DNA from 3 places in the Pseudomonas sp. TE21435 genome. Region 3 is predicted to be linked to each of the others. Evidence: riboswitches for the same ligand, from Rfam matches in the RefSeq annotation. Region 3 holds a riboswitch; each other region holds the start of a gene.

Region 1 (5,666 bases), 840 kb from region 3:
GGGCATGCAGAAGCGCATGCGCGAAGCCTGCGCGGTGATCGACGACCTGCACCTGGCCGCGCGCTTCGTCAGCGACACTCCGGCCAACTGGAAATCCATCGTCGACAACTACCTGGAGTGCTACCACTGCGCCCCGGCCCACCCTGGCTTCTCCGATTCGGTGGACGTCGGCCAGTACAGCCACAGCCTGCACGGCAACTGGACCCTGCAATATGGCCTGGCCAAACCGTCGGAGCAGTCATTCACCTTCGACGAGTCGGTGAAAGACCCGTCCTTCGCCGGCTTCTGGGCCTGGCCGTGCACCATGTTCAACGTACCGCCAGGGGCCAACTTCATGACCGTGATCTACGAGTTCCCGGTCGATGCCGAGACCACCCTGCAGCACTACGACATCTACTTCCTCAACAAGGAGCTCAGCGAAGAGCAGCACAAGCTGATCGACTGGTACCGCGAAGTGTTCCGCCCCGAGGACCTGCGCCTGGTCGAGAGCGTGCAGAAAGGCCTGAAGTCCCGCGGCTACCGTGGCCAGGGCCGGATCATGGTCGACGCCCAGCGCAGCGGCGTCAGCGAGCACGGCATCGCCCACTTCCACAACCTGATCGCGGTCGCCCACCTGGACGACTGAACACACGCCAGCTCCCCGCCCCGCGCCAGGGCCTGGCGCGGGGCTTTGTTGTCGAGGTACGCCATGGCCAAGCAATACGAGATGTTCAAGGTGCGCGTGACCGGTGTGGAACAGGCCACGCCGCAGATCAAGCGCTTCACCCTGGCCCGCGCCGACGGCGCCGCCCTGCCCGCCTTCAGCGGTGGCAGCCACGTGATCGTGCAGATGCAATCCGCCTGCGGCAGCCAGTTCAGCAATGCCTACTCGCTGATGAGCGACCCGCGCCAGTTGCACAGCTACCAGATCGGCGTGCGGCTCGAGGAGCAGTCCAAGGGCGGTTCGGCGTTCATGCACAACCAGGTAGCGGTGGGCAGCGAGCTGACCATCTCCACCCCCAACAACCTGTTCGCCCTGGACGCCGATGCCGGGCGCCATGTGCTGATCGCCGGCGGCATCGGCATTACCCCGTTCCTGGCGCAGTTGCACGAGCTGGAAGGGGGCGCCACCCCCTACGAGCTGCACTACGCCTTCCGCGCCCCGGAACACGGCGCCTTCCAGGGCGACCTGGAACAAGGCCCGCATGCCGGCAACACGCGGTTCTACATCGACAGCCTGGACCGCAAGCTCGACCTCGCCGCGCTGTGCGCGGGCCTGGCCGATGACGCCCACCTCTATGTGTGCGGGCCCAAGCCGCTGATCGACGCGGTGATCGCCACCGCCGCCGCCGCTGGCATCGCCGAATCGCGGGTGCACTGGGAACAGTTCGCCGCCGCCGCGCCGGCCACAGGTGCGGCCTTCACGGTGGTGCTGGCCCGTTCAGGCACCGAGCTGGCAGTCGAGGCAGGCATGACCATCCTGCAGGCCATCGAGAAGTCCAAGGCCGCGAAGGTCGAGTGCCTGTGCCGCGAAGGCGTGTGCGGCACCTGCGAGACGGCGATCCTCGAAGGCGAGGCCGAGCATTTCGACCAATACCTCAGCGACGAGGAAAAGGCCGCGCAGCAGAGCATGATGCTGTGCGTGTCGCGGGCGCGCTCGGCGCGGTTGGTGCTGGATCTCTGAAGCCAGATCGCGTCCCAACGGGGCGAACGATACCATCGCGGCGCAGGCCCGCTCCAGGAATAGCGCATGAGCTGGAGCGAGCGTGCCGCGATGGCGTCAGGCGCCTCGATGTAAATGCAGGCCAGTGGATTGAAAAATTGTTATGAGATAACATTTTACTTCCACTGTTTGCGACTTTTTTCAATGGCCAGCCCCCAACTCCCCCAACGCCTGCAAAGCATCGACGCCCTGCGTGGCCTGGTGATCCTGTTCATGCTGCTGGATCACGTGCGCGAAACGTTCTTCCTGCACCGCCAGGTCAGCGACCCGATGACCATCGACGCCACCGAACCCAGCCTGTTCGCCAGCCGCACCCTGGCGCACCTCTGCGCGCCGGTGTTCGTGCTGCTTACCGGGCTATCGGCCTGGTTGTATGGCGAAAAGCACCAGGGCCGTGGCGATGTCTCGGTGTTCCTGTTCAAGCGCGGTCTGTTCCTGGTGGTGCTGGAATTCACCCTGGTCAACTTCGCCTGGACCTTCCAGTTGCCTCCGAGCGTGATCTACCTGCAGGTGATCTGGGCCATCGGCCTGAGCATGCTCGCCCTGTCACTGCTGGTGTGGCTGCCGCGCCCGGCGCTGCTCGCCCTCGGCGCGCTGATCGTCGCCGGTCACAACCTGCTCGATGGCCTGCACTTCAGGCCGGAATCGGCGCTGCATGTGCCATGGGCGATCCTGCATGAGCGCAGTTGGCTGGAGGTAGGCGAACATCTGCGCCTGCGCACGTCCTACCCGCTGTTGCCGTGGATCGGCGTGATCGCCCTGGGTTATGGGCTCGGGCCGTGGTTTGCCCGGGGCAGCGACGCCGGCAAGCGCCAGCAGCGTCTGCTATGGGCCGGCGCGGGCCTGCTGCTTGGGTTCGTCGCGCTGCGCCTGCTCAATGGCTACGGCGAAGCCCCCTGGAGCCTCTACGCCCGCGTCGGGCAGACGCTGATGAGCTTCTTCAATATCACCAAATACCCACCGTCGCTGCTGTTCCTGGCCCTGACCCTTGGCGTCGGCCTGCTCCTGCTGCGCGGCTTCGAGCGTGCCGGCGACGCCCGCTGGATCGGCCCGCTTGCGGTGTTTGGCGCAGCGCCGATGTTCTTCTACCTGCTGCACCTGTATGCGCTCAAGCTGCTGTACGTGGCCTGCGTGGCACTGTTTGGCCTGAACCAGGGCCGCTATTTCGGTTTCGATGGCATCGGGGCGGTATGGCTGACCGCCGTGCTGCTGCCACTTGTCCTGTACCTGCCGGTGCGCTGGTTCGCCCGGCTGAAAGCGCGACGGCGCGATATCGCCTGGCTCAAGTACCTGTAAAAGCGTTTTCACCCGACAGCCCGATGGTCTACCATGCCGCCCGCCGGTTTCCACACGGAATCAAAAGGGAATCCCGGGCTCGCCACTGGCGATCCAAAGGGAACTGCCCCCGCAACTGTAGGTGCCGAGCCTGCGCCATCGATGCCACTGGGTCTGCCGACCCGGGAAGGCTGGCGCCGGCCTGGACGCACCAGTCAGGAGACCTGCCGGCACGCATTCACCAACCGGCGGGGTGTCCGGGATGGTCATCCGCCCTGGCCGCGTGCTTGCGCAGGCTGCCGGGCGATGCCTGTCCGTGGGCCATTCCGTGCACCACCCAGGAGATCGCCCCACCATGCCGCACCGCCTCGCCGCCCTCCTCGCCGGCCTGTCCCTGTCGGGCCTGGCCCACGCCAGCGCCACCCAGTACCCGCTGACCGTCGACAACTGCGGCATGCCGCAGACCTTCACCCAGGCCCCGCAACGGGCGGTGACCGTCGGCCAGGCCGGCACCGAGCTGCTCTATGCCCTGGGCCTCGGTGAGCGGCTGGCGGGCACCTCGCTGTGGTTCAACAACGTGCTGCCGGAATTCAAGACGCAGAACGACAAGGTCCCGCGTCTGGCCGACAACGAACCGAGCTTCGAGGCGGTGGTCGGCAAACGTCCGCAACTGGTAACGGCGCAGTTCGAGTGGATGATCGGCGCCCAGGGCGCGGTCGGCACCCGCGAGCAGTTCCAGGAGCTGGGCATCCCCACCTACCTGCTGCCCTCGGACTGCGAGGGCAAGGACAACCTGGTGGGCGCCGACGGCACCCGCCTGCAGCCGTTCAAGGTGCAGAGCATCTACAAGAGCGTCAGCCAGCTGGCCGAGATCTTCGACGTGCAGGAACGTGGCGCGCGCCTGAATGCCGAGCTCCAGGGCCAGCTGGAACAGGCCAGGCAGCGCCTGGCCGGCCAGGACCTGGCGCACACCAGCGCGCTGTTCTGGTTTTCCAGCGCCGACCTCAAGACCGACCCCTATGTCGCCGGCCGCCAGGGCGTGGCCGACTACATGCTGCAGACCCTCGGCGTGCGCAACGTGGTCGAATCCAGCGAAGAATGGCCTACCGTGGGCTGGGAGACCCTGGCCAGGGCCAACCCCACCTGGCTGATCGTCGCGCGCATGGACCGCCGTCGCTACCCGGCCGACGACTACCAGAAAAAACTCGACTTCCTGCGCAGCGACCCGGTCACGCGCAATATGGACGCGGTCAAGCACGGCCGCATCATCGTCCTCGATGCCGACGCCATGCAGGCCGGCATCCGCCTGTTCCGCGGCCTGGACGTGCTGTCCAGCGCCTTCGCCAGCGGTAAAGCACCCCAGTCATGAACCGCCTGCTGCCCATCAGCCTCTTTGCCTTGCTCGCCCTGTGCCTGGCCATGCTTGCCGGGATTGCCATCGGCGAGACCCGAGTCGGCGCCGAGGCGATCTGGCAGGTGCTGGCCAACCAGCTGTGGCAGGCCGGCCATGCCGTCGACCCGATCGACGCCGGCATCGTCTGGAACTACCGCCTGCCGCGCACCCTGGTCGCCGCCGCTTGTGGCGCGGGGCTGGCGACCTGCGGGGTGATCCTCCAGGCGCTGCTGCGCAACCCGCTGGCCGAACCGTATCTGCTGGGCCTGTCGGCCGGTGCCTCGACCGGTGCGGTGGCGGTGGGGTTGTTCGGCCTGGGCGGCGCGGTGCTGTCGCTGTCGGCAGGCGCCTTCATCGGCGCGCTGGCGGCATTCGCCCTGGTGCTGCTGCTGTCGCGCGCCAGTGGCAGCCGCCATGACAACGCCCAGGTGATCCTCGCCGGCATCGCCGGCTCGCAGCTGTTCAACGCGCTCACCGCCTTTCTCATCACCAAGTCGGCCACCGCCGAGCAGGCCCGCGGCATCCTGTTCTGGCTGTTGGGCAACCTCAGCGGCGTGCGCTGGCCGTCGGTGTGGCTGGCGGTGCCGGTCGCTCTGTTCGGCCTCGCGATATGCCTGTGGCAACGCCGGGCACTGGACGCCTTTACCTTCGGTGCCGACTCGGCGGCCTCGCTGGGCGTACCGGTGCGCCGTACACAGCTGCTGCTGATCAGTTGCGCGGCGCTGGTCACCGCGGTGATGGTGTCCATCGTCGGCGCCATCGGCTTCGTCGGCCTGGTCATCCCCCACGCCTTGCGCCTGCTGCTCGGCCCCGGGCATAGCCGCCTGCTGCCGGCCAGTGCCCTGGGCGGTGCGCTGTTCCTGATTATCGCCGACATCCTCTCGCGCACCCTGATCGCCGGCCAGGTGATCCCGGTGGGAGTGGTCACGGCCTTGATCGGCGCACCGGTGTTCGCGCTGATCCTGATCAGCCGCCGGGGGCGCCCATGAGCGTGATGACCACCATCGCCGACGCGCCGCTCACCTGCCAAGGGCTCGGCCTGCGCTTGGGCGGGCGCGATGTGCTGCAGGGGGTCGACCTGAGCGTGATGCTTGGCGAAACCCTCGGCGTGGTCGGCCCCAACGGCTCGGGCAAGTCCACCCTGCTCAAGCTGCTCGCCGGCCTGCGCACGCCCAGCAGTGGCAACGTGCGCCTGCTCGGTGAAGCGCTGGAGCGCATGCCGCGCCGGCATATCGCCCAACGCCTGGCCCTGGTCGAGCAACAGGCCGACACCCTGGACGCCATCAGCGTGTACGA
Region 2 (5,666 bases), 310 kb from region 3:
ATGGCCTTGGCCGGGGTGCGCCCGGTCTTGTGCTTGTACACCCGAGTGAAGTTGCGCAGGCTCATGCGCGCCTGTTCGGCCAGCCGCTCGACCGTCAGGCGCGGGTCGCCCAGGTGCTCGCTGAGCCATAGGTGCAGGGTCTCGAAGGCGTCGCTGTCCTCGCCCTGGGCCTTGAGCAGTTCGCTGAACTGCGCCTGGCCGCCGGGGCGCTTGAGGAATACCACCAATTCACGGGCCACCTGCATGGCCACCTCGCGGCCGCAGTCGGCCTCGACCAGGGCCAGCGCCAGGTCGATGCCGGCGCTGACGCCAGCCGAAGTCCACACCTGATCCTGCTGCACGAAGATCGATTCGGCATCCACCTCGATGGCCGGGAAGCGTCGGTGCAGGGCATCGCACATCGCCCAGTGGGTGGCGGCCCGGCGGCCATCGAGCAGGCCGGCGGCGGCCAGCAGGAAGGTGCCGCTGCATACCGAAGCGGTACGTCGGGCGCGTTGGGCGGCCTTGGCCAGCCAAGCGACCAGTTCGGCGTGATCAGGGAGGGTGCGGACGATCTCCGGGGCTCCGGGCACGACCAGCGTGTCGAAGGGCTCGTGCAGCCAGGGCGCCAGTGGCTCGGTGGCGACGGCCAGGCCTTCAGCGGTGGGGACCAGGCCCCCTTCGAGGCTGGCGGTGACCACCCGGTAGCCGGGTAGGCCGCGCGCAGCACGGGCCTTGGTCGCGGCCCAGAACACCGTCTGCGCGCCGCTGAGGTCGAGCAGGCCCATCTGCGGGTAGGCGAGGAACAGCAAGGTGCGCGGCTGGTCAAGCGCGTGCACGGGCGCTGCGGGAATCTGCGGGATGTCGGTCATGGCGCGCTGCTTGTGGACGGGGCGTAGGCCCTAGTCGAGCAGTTGGCGCGATGATGTTCAAGCACGACGCGATGGCCGTCAGACCTGGGCTCTTGTGGGAGCGGGGCAAGCCCGCTCTCACGCTGTTACCTGGCCGATCTAGAAGCTGTAGTCCACCGTGGCGAAATACGAGCGCGGCGCGCCCAGCAGCCACTGTTCGCCGCTGTAGCTCGACTGGGCGTACTCGCGATCGAACAGGTTGTTCACCTGCAGGCCCAGGCGCACGTCGGGCAGCACCTGCCAGCCGATGTTGGCATCGACCACGGTGTAGCCCGGCACGCGTTGGTCATTGGCGGCGCTGGTATAGCGGGCGTCTACGTAGCGCAGGCCAATACCGGTGTCGACGCTTTGCCCGAAGCCTTTGCTCAGCCACAGGTTGGCGGTTCGACGTGGGACGTCCTGCGGGTGGTTGCCAGACCGGTCGTAGGAAACGCCTCGGCTGAGTTGAGTGAAATCATCGTACTTGGCGCGCACCAAGGCTGCGTTGCCCGACAGTTGCCATTGATTGCCCAGAGCCAGCTCCAGGCTTGCCTCCAGGCCATCGGAGGTCTGTTGGCCTGCCTGCTGGCTGCGCTTGGAGACCACGTCGTACACCGGCAGCTTCTTCTTGACGATGTGGTAGGCCGCCAACGTCCATTCGCCGCGTCCGTCCCAGAACCGTTGCTTGAGGCCGAATTCGGTCTGCTTGGCTTCGGTCAGTTCAAGGCGTTGCTCCGGGCGCAGGGTCAGCAGGTCACCGACACCATCCTCGCTGGTGGAGTACTGGCCGTACACCGACAGATCGTCAGTCAGCGCGTACACCAGGCCGGCGCGCCAGTTGCCGCCACGCAGGCTCTGGTCTTCGCGAGTGTCCTTCACCAGGTCGTTGCGGTCGATGTGGTTCTGGTCGCGGCGTATGCCGGTGACCAGCGACAGGCGCTCGGTCAGTTGCGTGCGGTTTTCGGCGAACAGCGAGAAGGTGCTGGTTTTCGACAGCGTCTGCGGGCGCGTCGGATCGGCACTGTGGAACCCGCCGGGTGCCGGCCGCCAAGGGTCGAGCGAGTCGGTGTAGCCATCTTCGTAGGGCGAGTTGCTGTCAATGTTGAAGCGGATCTTGTTGTACTCGGCGCCCACCACGGTCTTGCTGGCCAGGCCGAACAGCGAGTGATCGAAGGTGAAGCTCTGGCGGTCGCCGATCTGCTCCTGGTTGTGCTTGATCTCCAGGAAACTGCCGCGCTGGATCACACCGGCATCCCAGGCGTATTCCTCGGCATTGCGCCAGTGGCGACGGCTCTTGATGTAGTACAGCTGGTTGCTGGCGCTGATGCTGTCGCTGATGTTCCAGTCGCTGGTCAGCCGTGTCCACTCATCGTGGTAGCGCTGTTCGTCATTGCTGACGTTGTAGTTCTTGTTGCGCACGCTGCTGCGCAGATGGCCGTCGATCAGCGACGTGCCGTAGTAGTTGGCAGGTTGCGCGTCGCCGCGTTCGTGGGACAAGGTGAAACTCAGGTCGTCACTGGCATCGAAGCGCAGCGCGCCGGAAAACGCCAGGCTGCGCGAATCGGTGCGGTCGACCCAGCCGTTGCCCGCCTGCTGGTTCAGGGTGGCGCGGTAGCTCAGGCGCTCGCTCAGGCTGCCGCCGCTGTCCAGCCCCAGTTGCTGGCGGTCCCAGGAGCCATAGCCCAGGCGCAGGTGGTTGCGGATATCACCGCTGAAGGGCTTTTTCGGAATCACGTTGACCGTTGCCCCGGTGGCGCCTTCGCCATACAGCACCGAGGCAGGCCCACGGATCACATCGATACGCTCGACCATCCAGGGATCGACCGGGTAGGTGAGGGTGCCGGCACCGGCGTACAGGCGCGACCCGTCGAACAGGGTCATCACCGAACTCTGGCCCGTGAAACCGCGCGCCGACAAGCCGGTGCCGCCATCGCCAGGGGTACCGATGAAGGTGATGCCCGGCGAGCGGGTCACGGCATCCTGCACCGTGGTGTTGTTGCGCTGCTGAATCTGCGCGGCGGTGATGCTGCTGGTGCTCGCCGGGGTTTCCAGGGCACTGAGGTTCAGGCGTGAACCGGCCTGGGTGGGGGTGGCCAGGTCGACGGTCTGCGGGTCGCGGCTGTCGGTGATCGCCGTGGAGGGCAGGGTGAGCGCAGGGCTGGGCTGCTCGTCGGCCAGCGCCGGCAGGGACACGGCCAGGCAGGCCGCCAGGGTGTGAAGCTTGTTGATACGGGACATGTCGTTCCACTGCTGCAGGAAAGAATGGATCCCGGTGGAAAACACGCAACGGCGAAGCGCGCGCAGGCGCGCACGCGAATACCGGCCTGCGCCCGCCCACCGCGGGTTGCCAAGTGAAGCCTCAGGCCGGTCTCCGGGCTTGCGAGGGGCATGAAACCTTCACCTTCCCATGCGTGTGCACAGTGGTCTGTCGAAGGGTTCGCTCGCTTACCGTTGCGGGGGCAGCGCCGGACTTGTCGTGGTATCGACTCACCGGCTTCCCGTTTCACCTTGCGCGCGGCGGCGCAGGGCACCTGAAACTGGCGCGCATCTGACCACCGAACGGGCAGGGAGTCAATCGTCTGGATGGGTGGGCTGAGTGTGGCTGAATCGCGGTTCAGAGCGGTTACCGTCAGGCCAGCGTTGTCTGCGGGCAGGCCTCGTGCATTGGCGCAGGCCGCGCAGGGCGCTACCATCGGTAGCCAGCCTCCTTATCCAACACCAACAAGCCAAGGACGCGTATGACCGAGCAAGCCCTGTCCCTGCAACAACTCGCCGCCCCCGAAGGCATCTGCTACGGCTGCGGCTGTTCCCACCCCAGCGGCCTGCATGTGCAGAGCCACTGGGACGCCGACGGCATCCACCTGTGGTGCCGGCATACCCCCGACCCGACCTTCACCGGCTGGCCCGGCCTGGTCTACGGTGGCCTGCTGGCCATGCTGGTCGACTGCCACTCCAACTGGACCGCCATGGCCTGTCACTACCGTGCCGAAGGCCGCGAACCTGGCAGCCTGCCGCGTATCGACTGCGTCACCGGCCAGCTTGGCCTGACCTACCTCAAGCCCACGCCCATGGGCGTCGAACTGCTGCTCAAGGCCCGGGTCGAGGGTGAGCTGGGGCGCAAGACCCGGGTGATCTGCGAGGTCTGGGCCAGGGATGTACTGACGGTCACCGCCGATTCGGTATTTGTGCGGGTCGACACCGAGAAGCTCAAGCGCCAGGCGCACCAGCAAGGTTGATCAGGTATGGGCTGCGACATCGAAGTCCCAGCTTTCGATGTCGAAACCAGCATTATCCAGTTCTACGGGGAACTCGAACCGGCCGGTCAACGAACGTTTTTCATAGTCAATCGTATGAAGTTCGAATGTTCCGGCCTCGATTGCCTTGATCGTATGGCCGAAGTAGCCAAACTCGATGAGGATGTGAGGCTTTTCATCCTGATCTTCATTACTGAGAAGATAGTCGCCAGGTTGGGGGCACCAGTAGCCGGTCAGCTTCAGCCAAAGTTGCGCTTGGTCTGGTTTTACGTCGCTGACTGCTTCGATAGCAAAACCAAATCCTTCATCGAACCAATCTTGTCGATACACTTTCAGAGCGTTGGCCGAGGTGCTGTTCTGGCCATAGATTGTGATGCCGATTTCCTGAGCTGCTTCGGTGGTCATGTTCATACTCCAATAGGGTGCGAGAGTGACAACTGAAGATGGAATTCCAGCGCAGGAGTGTCTACTGGCAAAAATGCCAGTTCAGGGCCAAGCGGTTTCACTTTTGAGGCTGATGGACAGGGGAGGGTAAGGCTGGCATTGTCAAACGTGACCCGGCTGCCCGACAGGATGTTGCCATGCCCTACCAGATTCGCCCGGCCCGTGACGAAGACTGCGTGGCCCTGAGCCTTGTCGGCCAGGCGACCTTCGCCCTGGCCAGCCCGCCCGATAGCGCGGTCAGCGCCCAGCAACACTACATCGCCTACCATCTCCAGCCCGAACATTTCCAGGCGCACCTGGAGCACCCGCACAAGCGGTTGCTGGTGGTCGAACGGGATGGCCAGGTGCTGGGCTACAGCATGCTCGACCTGGCGCCCGGCAAGCTGGGTATTGCCGAGGCCGATCAACTGGCGGAAATCTCCCGTTGCTATGTACTACCCTGCGCCCATGGCACCGGCGCCGCGCAATTGTTGCTCGCCACCACCCTGGCCCAGGTCGATGGCCAGGCGCGTCTGACAGTCAATGAGCTGAACGCTCGGGCGATCGGTTTCTATCAGCGCAACGGCTTTCGCAAGGTGGGCGAGGCGATCTTCCCTTGCGGCGACGAGCGGCACCGCGACTGGGTGATGGTCAGGATGGCCGAAGATCATCTAGATTGAAGGCTCCCAACGCGAAGGCACCCCCATGACCGAACTTTCCGCATTCCCCATCACCGGCAAATGGCCGGCGCGACACCCCGAGCGTCTGCAACTGTACTCGCTGGCCACGCCCAACGGGGTCAAGGTCTCGATCATGCTCGAGGAAATCGGCCTGCCCTACGAGGTGCACAAGGTCAGCTTCGAAACCGAGGATCAGTTGAGCCCCGCGTTCATCTCCCTGAGCGCCAACAACAAGATCCCGGCGATTCTTGACCCCGATGGGCCGGGGGGCCAACCGTTGCCCTTGTTCGAGTCGGGGGCGATCCTGCAGTACCTGGCCGAGAAGAGCGGCCAGTTGCTGAGCCAGGACCCGGCCCAGCGCTACCAGACCCTGCAGTGGCTGATGTTCCAGATGGGCGGCATCGGGCCGATGTTCGGCCAGGTGGGGTTCTTCCATTTCT
Region 3 (5,666 bases):
CCGCCAGCGTCAAGGGAGGCGCCGCGCTCAGGGCGCGGGCCAGCAGATGGCGAGTTTCGCTGTGCGGCTCACCCTGTACGGGCAAAGACGTCAGCGTGGCCAGCAGCAGGCACAGCAGGGCGCCCTTGATCATGATTCAGGCCACGTTGTTGCGTTTGGCCAGGTCGACCATTTCCACCAGTGACTCGACCTTGAGCTTTTCCATGATCCGGCCGCGGTAGGTGCTGATGGTCTTGGCGCTGAGGTTCATCTGCTCGCCGATCAGTTTGTTGCTCTGGCCGGCGCTGAGCCGGCGCAGTACTTCCATTTCACGGTTGGAAAGCAGTGCCAGGCGCTCGGTCTCGCTTTCCAGGGTATTGCTGTTGACCGCCATCTGCGGAAAGGTCGAGTAACCCTTGACCAGGGCTTTGAGGGCGAAGACCAGGGCATCGAGGTCCTCGTCCTTGTTGACGAAGGCCGAGATGCCGGCGTCCATGCAGCGGCGCACGTAGAGGTCGGCGGGCTGGCCGGTCAGGGCCATGATCCGTGGGGGCGGGTCGATCAGCTTGAGGCGCTTGATCACTTCCATGCCGTCGAGGTCGGGCAGGCCGATGTCGAGGATAACCACATCGGCCCTGGTCTGCTCGGCCAGGCGGGCGGCCTCTTTGCCTTTGCCGGTTTCACCCACGACGGTGAAGCGTTCGCGTTCAAGCAGCATGCGTACGGCGAGTCGCACAATGTGGTGGTCATCGACCAACAGCACGGATGTCATTCAGGTCACTCCTGTCAAAGTGCAGCCCGCTTCCTGCGTTGCATTTCAGGCGCGGGCCGCGGACTTGCTGGGCAGCGCGCACCTTACGGACATTCAGGACCCTTGGTAATAGGCGAGTATAGGTGTGTTGAAAATCCCGCAACAAGCTGTAGAAAATTCCTACAAACAAGGTTTGGGTCCAAGCGCTCAGCCGCAGGGGGCGTGCGGCTTGAGCACTCGCTGGGTGGAGGCGGGGTTGTTGCCCAGTACCTTGCCCACACGAGTGGGGCGCATCACCAGTTGGCCGCCGCAGTTCGGGCAGCGGTCATGGAAATGCCGCTCGTTACAGGCACGACAGAAGGTGCACTCGAACGAACAGATCAGCGCATCCGGACTTTCGGGAGGGAGGTCGGTGTCACAGCATTCGCAGTTGGGGCGCAGGTCGAGCATGGGCAGGGTTTCCATCCAGTTGGAAGGCCCAGTGTGCGCCGCCCACGCTCACTCGGCAATCGCTTCACGGGCCGGGGCGGTAGAGATGGGCGTGACCGGCGCGGTACAGGGCCGAGTCGGCGAACGGGGCATCGCCCAGGACATGACCGACGAGGATCAGCGCGGTACGCCGGAAGCCCTTGGCTGCCAGGCGCTCGACGATGTCCGCCAGGGTGCCCTTGACCCAATCCTGGTCTGGCCAGGTGGCACGATGGACCACGGCAATGGGGCAGTCGGCGCCATAGTGGGGCAGCAGTTGCTCGACGATACGCGGCAGGTGGCGTACACCCAGGTGGATGGCCAGGGTGCTGCCATGGCGGGCCAGATCGGCCAGCTGTTCACCGGCGGGCATCGGCGAGTTGTCGCCGTAGCGGGTGAGGATCACCGTCTGCGCCACGTCCGGCAGTGTCAGCTCGCAACCCAGCAGCGCGGCGCTGGCGGCAGTGGCGGTGACTCCGGGGATGATCTGGTAATCGATGCCCGACTCACGCAGGTGGCGGATCTGTTCGCCGATGGCGCCGTACAGGCTAGGGTCGCCGCTGTGCACGCGGGCCACGTCCTGGCCGTTGGCATGGGCCTGGCGCATGGCCTCGATGATCTGCTCCAGGTGCAGCTCGGCGCTGTTGATGACGGTGTGCGCCTGATGCCCCTCGAGCACTGCAGCAGGTACCAGCGAGCCTGCGTAGATGATTACCGGGCACTGTCGGACAAGGCGCTGGCCCTTGACCGTGATCAGCTCGGGATCGCCGGGGCCGGCACCGATGAAATAGACCGTCATGGAGGTTCCTTGCAGGTAAAGAGGCGGATTATCCGCCGATGGCCAGGGCCAGGGTAGCGCCGCCGAGCCTTTGCCTTGGCACATGCAGGCGCGGCGCAACGCCGGTACGGCCGGCCAGGGCCAGGGCTGCGCTTTCGGCGACGCCCCAGCAGCCGGTCTGGGCGTACACCGTTGTCGAGCGCTGACTGAGCAGCGCTTCGAAGGTCGACAAGTGGCTGCTGTCGAAGCAGATGAACGGCAACCCGAGCCGCTCGGCCAGTGCCAGCAGGCCGGGCTCGCGCGCCTTGGGTTCGATGCTGGCGATTGCCTTCAGCGCCGACAGGGGCAGGGCGTGGTTGGTCAGGGTCTGGCGCAGCAGCACCGCGAGCGTCTCGACCGGACAGCCACGGCGGCAACCAAAGCCGGCATACAACGCCGGCTGGGGAGCAAGGTCGCGCATCAGTGCTGGCTGGAGCGGCGGAACAACCAGGCGCTGAGCAGGCCCAGGGCCAACCAGAACGCGGCGTTGGTCAGCCACGAAGCGATCTTGAACTGGGTCTCCAGCGCCTCGGGGGCCAGGCTTTCATGAACCGCTGGCTGTGGCGCGCCGATCAGGTGCGGGATCACCAGCAGGGCGACGCCGAGCACCTTGAACAGCCAGTGCTGGGCGAACACCAGCAACGCCAGGCCGGCGGCGGTGGCGGCGGCGGTGCCGATCCACCAGGTCTGGCGCTGGCCGAGGTCGGCGGCCGCTGTTCCTGGCAGTTCCGGTGGCAGGCCCAGGGTCGGCGCCAGGCAGAACACGGCGAAGCCCGCCAGGCCCCACAGTGCGCCGGTGGCCACGCGGCCCGGGGCGCGGAGGCTGTACAGCGCGGCGAGGATCAGGGCGAAGCCGACGGCGACCACCAGGTTGCCGCCGGTGGTGGACAGGATACGCTGCCAGCCATCTTCGGGTGCCCAGGCCTCGGCGCTGTGCTCATGAGGCGCGGCGGCCTCGCCATGTTCATGATGTTCAGCGGCGGGGGCGGCGGTTTCATAGGTTTCCGCCTGGAGAATCAACGGGGCGACCCAGAAGCTTTGCAGGAGGGTCAGCAGCAGGGCGGCGAGCAGGCCGCTGAAACCCGCGGTACGGGCGATGCGCGTGATCATGCGGGTGTACTCAGTGGCAAGGGAAGGCGGCGCTGTGGCGGGTGTCGTGGGCGGCGTTGTGCACCGCCTCGATGTGCGAGAAACCGGCGAAGTACACCAGGCACAGGCCCAGCAGGCTGGCGCCGACCGCGACGATCAGGCGCTGGCTGAGACTGACGGGGGTGGCGATACTGGGTTTGGCGTGGGTGATGGGCATGACGCGTTCCTCTGCTGCTTTTGTTGTGGCAACGGGCAGGCGCGACGCCCCCGGGCACGGCTGGCCCAGGTGATACGACAGCGCCCGCCCACCGCGGGGTGTTCTGCAAGCATGTCAGGCCGGTCTCCGGGCTGGCGAGGTGGAGCGGGGCTCCATCGATCAAGCGCCACCTTCCCATGCCGCACGATGGGCACAGTGGTCTGGACGCTTCTCTCGCTTACCGTTGCGGGGGCAGCACCGGCCTTGTCGCCCTCTTCAAGGAGGCGCGACGCACCGGTTTCCCGTTTCACCCCCGTTGGGGGCACCTGAACGCAATGCGCTAGCAAATCACGGGGCCGGGCCTGCGTCAATCGCCGCGGCGGTTGACCGCCAGGCAGGCACTGCGTAGCCTTGCCGGTTCGAGGTTCCCGGGCGCTGGCCCGGGCTAAGACGGGAACGCGGTACAAGCCGCGGCTGCCCCCGCAACTGTAGGCACTGAAGGGTTCGGCACAGCCACTGCGCACGCGCGGGAAGGCGCCATCCCACCGGCTTTGATGGCCGGCGGTGCAAGCCAGGAGACCTGCCTCGCAACGTTTTCGACTTTCAACCGGGCGGGGTGATCCGGTGGCGAAACAGCCAGGCCGACACGGGCCGTGGCTGTCGTCCTGCATGCCCGCGCCATTGCTGCCAAGGGCATCGCGACATGAAAACACTGGCCAAGCTCCCCGTCACCATCGTTACCGGCTTCCTCGGCTCGGGCAAGACCACCTTGCTGCGCCATATGCTCGACAACGCCCAGGGCCGCCGCATCGCGGTGATCGTCAACGAGTTCGGCGAGCTGGGCATCGATGGCGAGATCCTCAAGCAATGCAGCATCGGCTGCTCCGAGGAAGAGGCCAATGGCCGCGTCTACGAGTTGGCCAATGGCTGCCTGTGCTGCACCGTGCAGGAGGAGTTCTTCCCGGTGATGCGCGAGCTGGTGGCGCGCCGCGGCGACCTCGACCATATCCTTATCGAAACCAGCGGCCTGGCCTTGCCCAAGCCGCTGGTACAGGCCTTCCAGTGGCCGGAAATCCGCAACGCCTGCACGGTCGACGCGGTGATCACCGTGGTCGACAGCCCGGCCGTGGCCGCCGGTACCTTTGCCGCCTACCCGGACCAGGTCGATGCCCAGCGCAAGCTCGACCCTAATCTCGACCATGAGTCGCCGCTGCACGAACTGTTCGCCGACCAACTGGCCAGCGCCGACCTGGTGGTACTGAACAAGGCCGACCTGATCGATGCCGAGGGCCTGGCCAAGGTCCGTGCCGAAGTGGCCGAGGAACTGCCGCCGGCGGTCAAGGTGATCGAGGCCAGCAGCGGCCGCCTGCCACTGGAGGTGCTGCTGGGCGTGGGCGCCGAGTCCGAGGCGCATATCGACGGCCGCCGCACCCACCACGACAGCCATCACGACGGCGATGACCATGACGACCATGACCACGACGCCTTCGACTCGATCTCCATCGACCTGCCCGAGGCTGACGAAAGCCTGCTGCTCGATGCCTTGACGCAACTGGTTACCGAGTTCGGCATCCTGCGCGCCAAGGGCTTCGCCGCCATTCCCGGCAAGCCGATGCGCCTGCTGATCCAGGGCGTGGGCACCCGCTTCGACAAGCATTTCGACCGTGCATGGCGCAGCGAGGAGCCACGGATCACCCGCCTGGTGCTGATCGGCCAGGACCTGGACGCGACCCAGCTGGAAGCGCGCCTGCGCCAGGCCCTGGGCGCCTGACCCATGCACCTGCTGCGGACCCAGCCCGGCGGCTTTGTGCCGGACGACAGCATCGCCGACCTCGGCCAGACCCCCGCCGAACTGGTGATCCTCTGCAGCGGTGATTCACACCTGGCGCTGCTTGCCGAAACCGCCGAGCAGTTGCCGGCGGATTTCCCCAGCGTGCGCCTGGCCAACCCGATGCAGGTGCAGAACCATGCCTCGGTCGACCTGTATGTCGACCAGGTGCTGCGCCATGCCAAGGTGATCCTGGTGTCGCTGCATGGCGGTGTCGGTTACTGGCGCTATGGTGTCGAACAACTGGTCGAGTTGGCGGCCCGTGGCGTACAGCTGATCCTGGTACCCGGCGACGACCGTCCCGACCCGGAGCTGACCGGACTGGGCACGGTGGGCGGTGAACAGGCCGAGCGCCTCTGGCATTTCCTGCGCCAGGGTGGCAAGGCCAATGCACTGAACCTGTTCAACTGCCTGGCCAGCCAGTGGCTGGGGCGCGCCTACCCCTGGGACGAGCCGCAGCCTTTGCCGCGCACGGTGGTCTACCACCCGGCCAAGGCCAGCGCACGGCTCGAGGACTGGTACGCCGAATGGCATCCGG

What was found. A riboswitch is a leader RNA that binds a small molecule or an ion and turns the genes downstream of it on or off. The one in region 3 is predicted to bind cobalamin.
Region 1: another riboswitch for cobalamin. It lies ahead of ACZ9C1_RS03705 (ABC transporter substrate-binding protein); the one in region 3 lies ahead of cobW (cobalamin biosynthesis protein CobW).
Region 2: another riboswitch for cobalamin. It lies ahead of ACZ9C1_RS08730 (TonB-dependent receptor); the one in region 3 lies ahead of cobW (cobalamin biosynthesis protein CobW).

What each region holds. Positions count from the first base shown of each region.
Region 1 is NZ_JBWBQZ010000001.1:809,792-815,457, reverse strand. It holds gene ACZ9C1_RS03720 (aromatic ring-hydroxylating oxygenase subunit alpha) at 1-625, shown strand, start outside; gene ACZ9C1_RS03715 (PDR/VanB family oxidoreductase) at 689-1,663, shown strand; gene ACZ9C1_RS03710 (acetyltransferase domain-containing protein) at 1,847-2,998, shown strand; cobalamin riboswitch at 3,026-3,223, shown strand; gene ACZ9C1_RS03705 (ABC transporter substrate-binding protein) at 3,333-4,346, shown strand; gene ACZ9C1_RS03700 (FecCD family ABC transporter permease) at 4,343-5,359, shown strand; gene ACZ9C1_RS03695 (ABC transporter ATP-binding protein) at 5,356-5,666, shown strand, end outside.
Region 2 is NZ_JBWBQZ010000001.1:1,957,352-1,963,017, reverse strand. It holds gene ACZ9C1_RS08735 (GlxA family transcriptional regulator) at 1-851, opposite strand, end outside; gene ACZ9C1_RS08730 (TonB-dependent receptor) at 990-3,107, opposite strand; cobalamin riboswitch at 3,215-3,419, opposite strand; gene ACZ9C1_RS08725 (PaaI family thioesterase) at 3,608-4,105, shown strand; gene ACZ9C1_RS08720 (hypothetical protein) at 4,106-4,528, opposite strand; gene ACZ9C1_RS08715 (N-acetyltransferase family protein) at 4,705-5,226, shown strand; gene ACZ9C1_RS08710 (glutathione S-transferase N-terminal domain-containing protein) at 5,252-5,666, shown strand, end outside.
Region 3 is NZ_JBWBQZ010000001.1:1,651,834-1,657,499, reverse strand. It holds gene ACZ9C1_RS07455 (transporter substrate-binding domain-containing protein) at 1-133, opposite strand, end outside; gene ACZ9C1_RS07450 (response regulator transcription factor) at 137-751, opposite strand; gene ACZ9C1_RS07445 (DUF1272 domain-containing protein) at 938-1,180, opposite strand; gene cobM (precorrin-4 C(11)-methyltransferase) at 1,245-1,997, opposite strand; gene ACZ9C1_RS07435 (cobalamin biosynthesis protein) at 2,026-2,436, opposite strand; gene ACZ9C1_RS07430 (CbtA family protein) at 2,436-3,125, opposite strand; gene ACZ9C1_RS07425 (CbtB domain-containing protein) at 3,136-3,321, opposite strand; cobalamin riboswitch at 3,422-3,644, opposite strand; cobalamin riboswitch at 3,706-3,902, shown strand; gene cobW (cobalamin biosynthesis protein CobW) at 4,004-5,071, shown strand; gene cobN (cobaltochelatase subunit CobN) at 5,075-5,666, shown strand, end outside.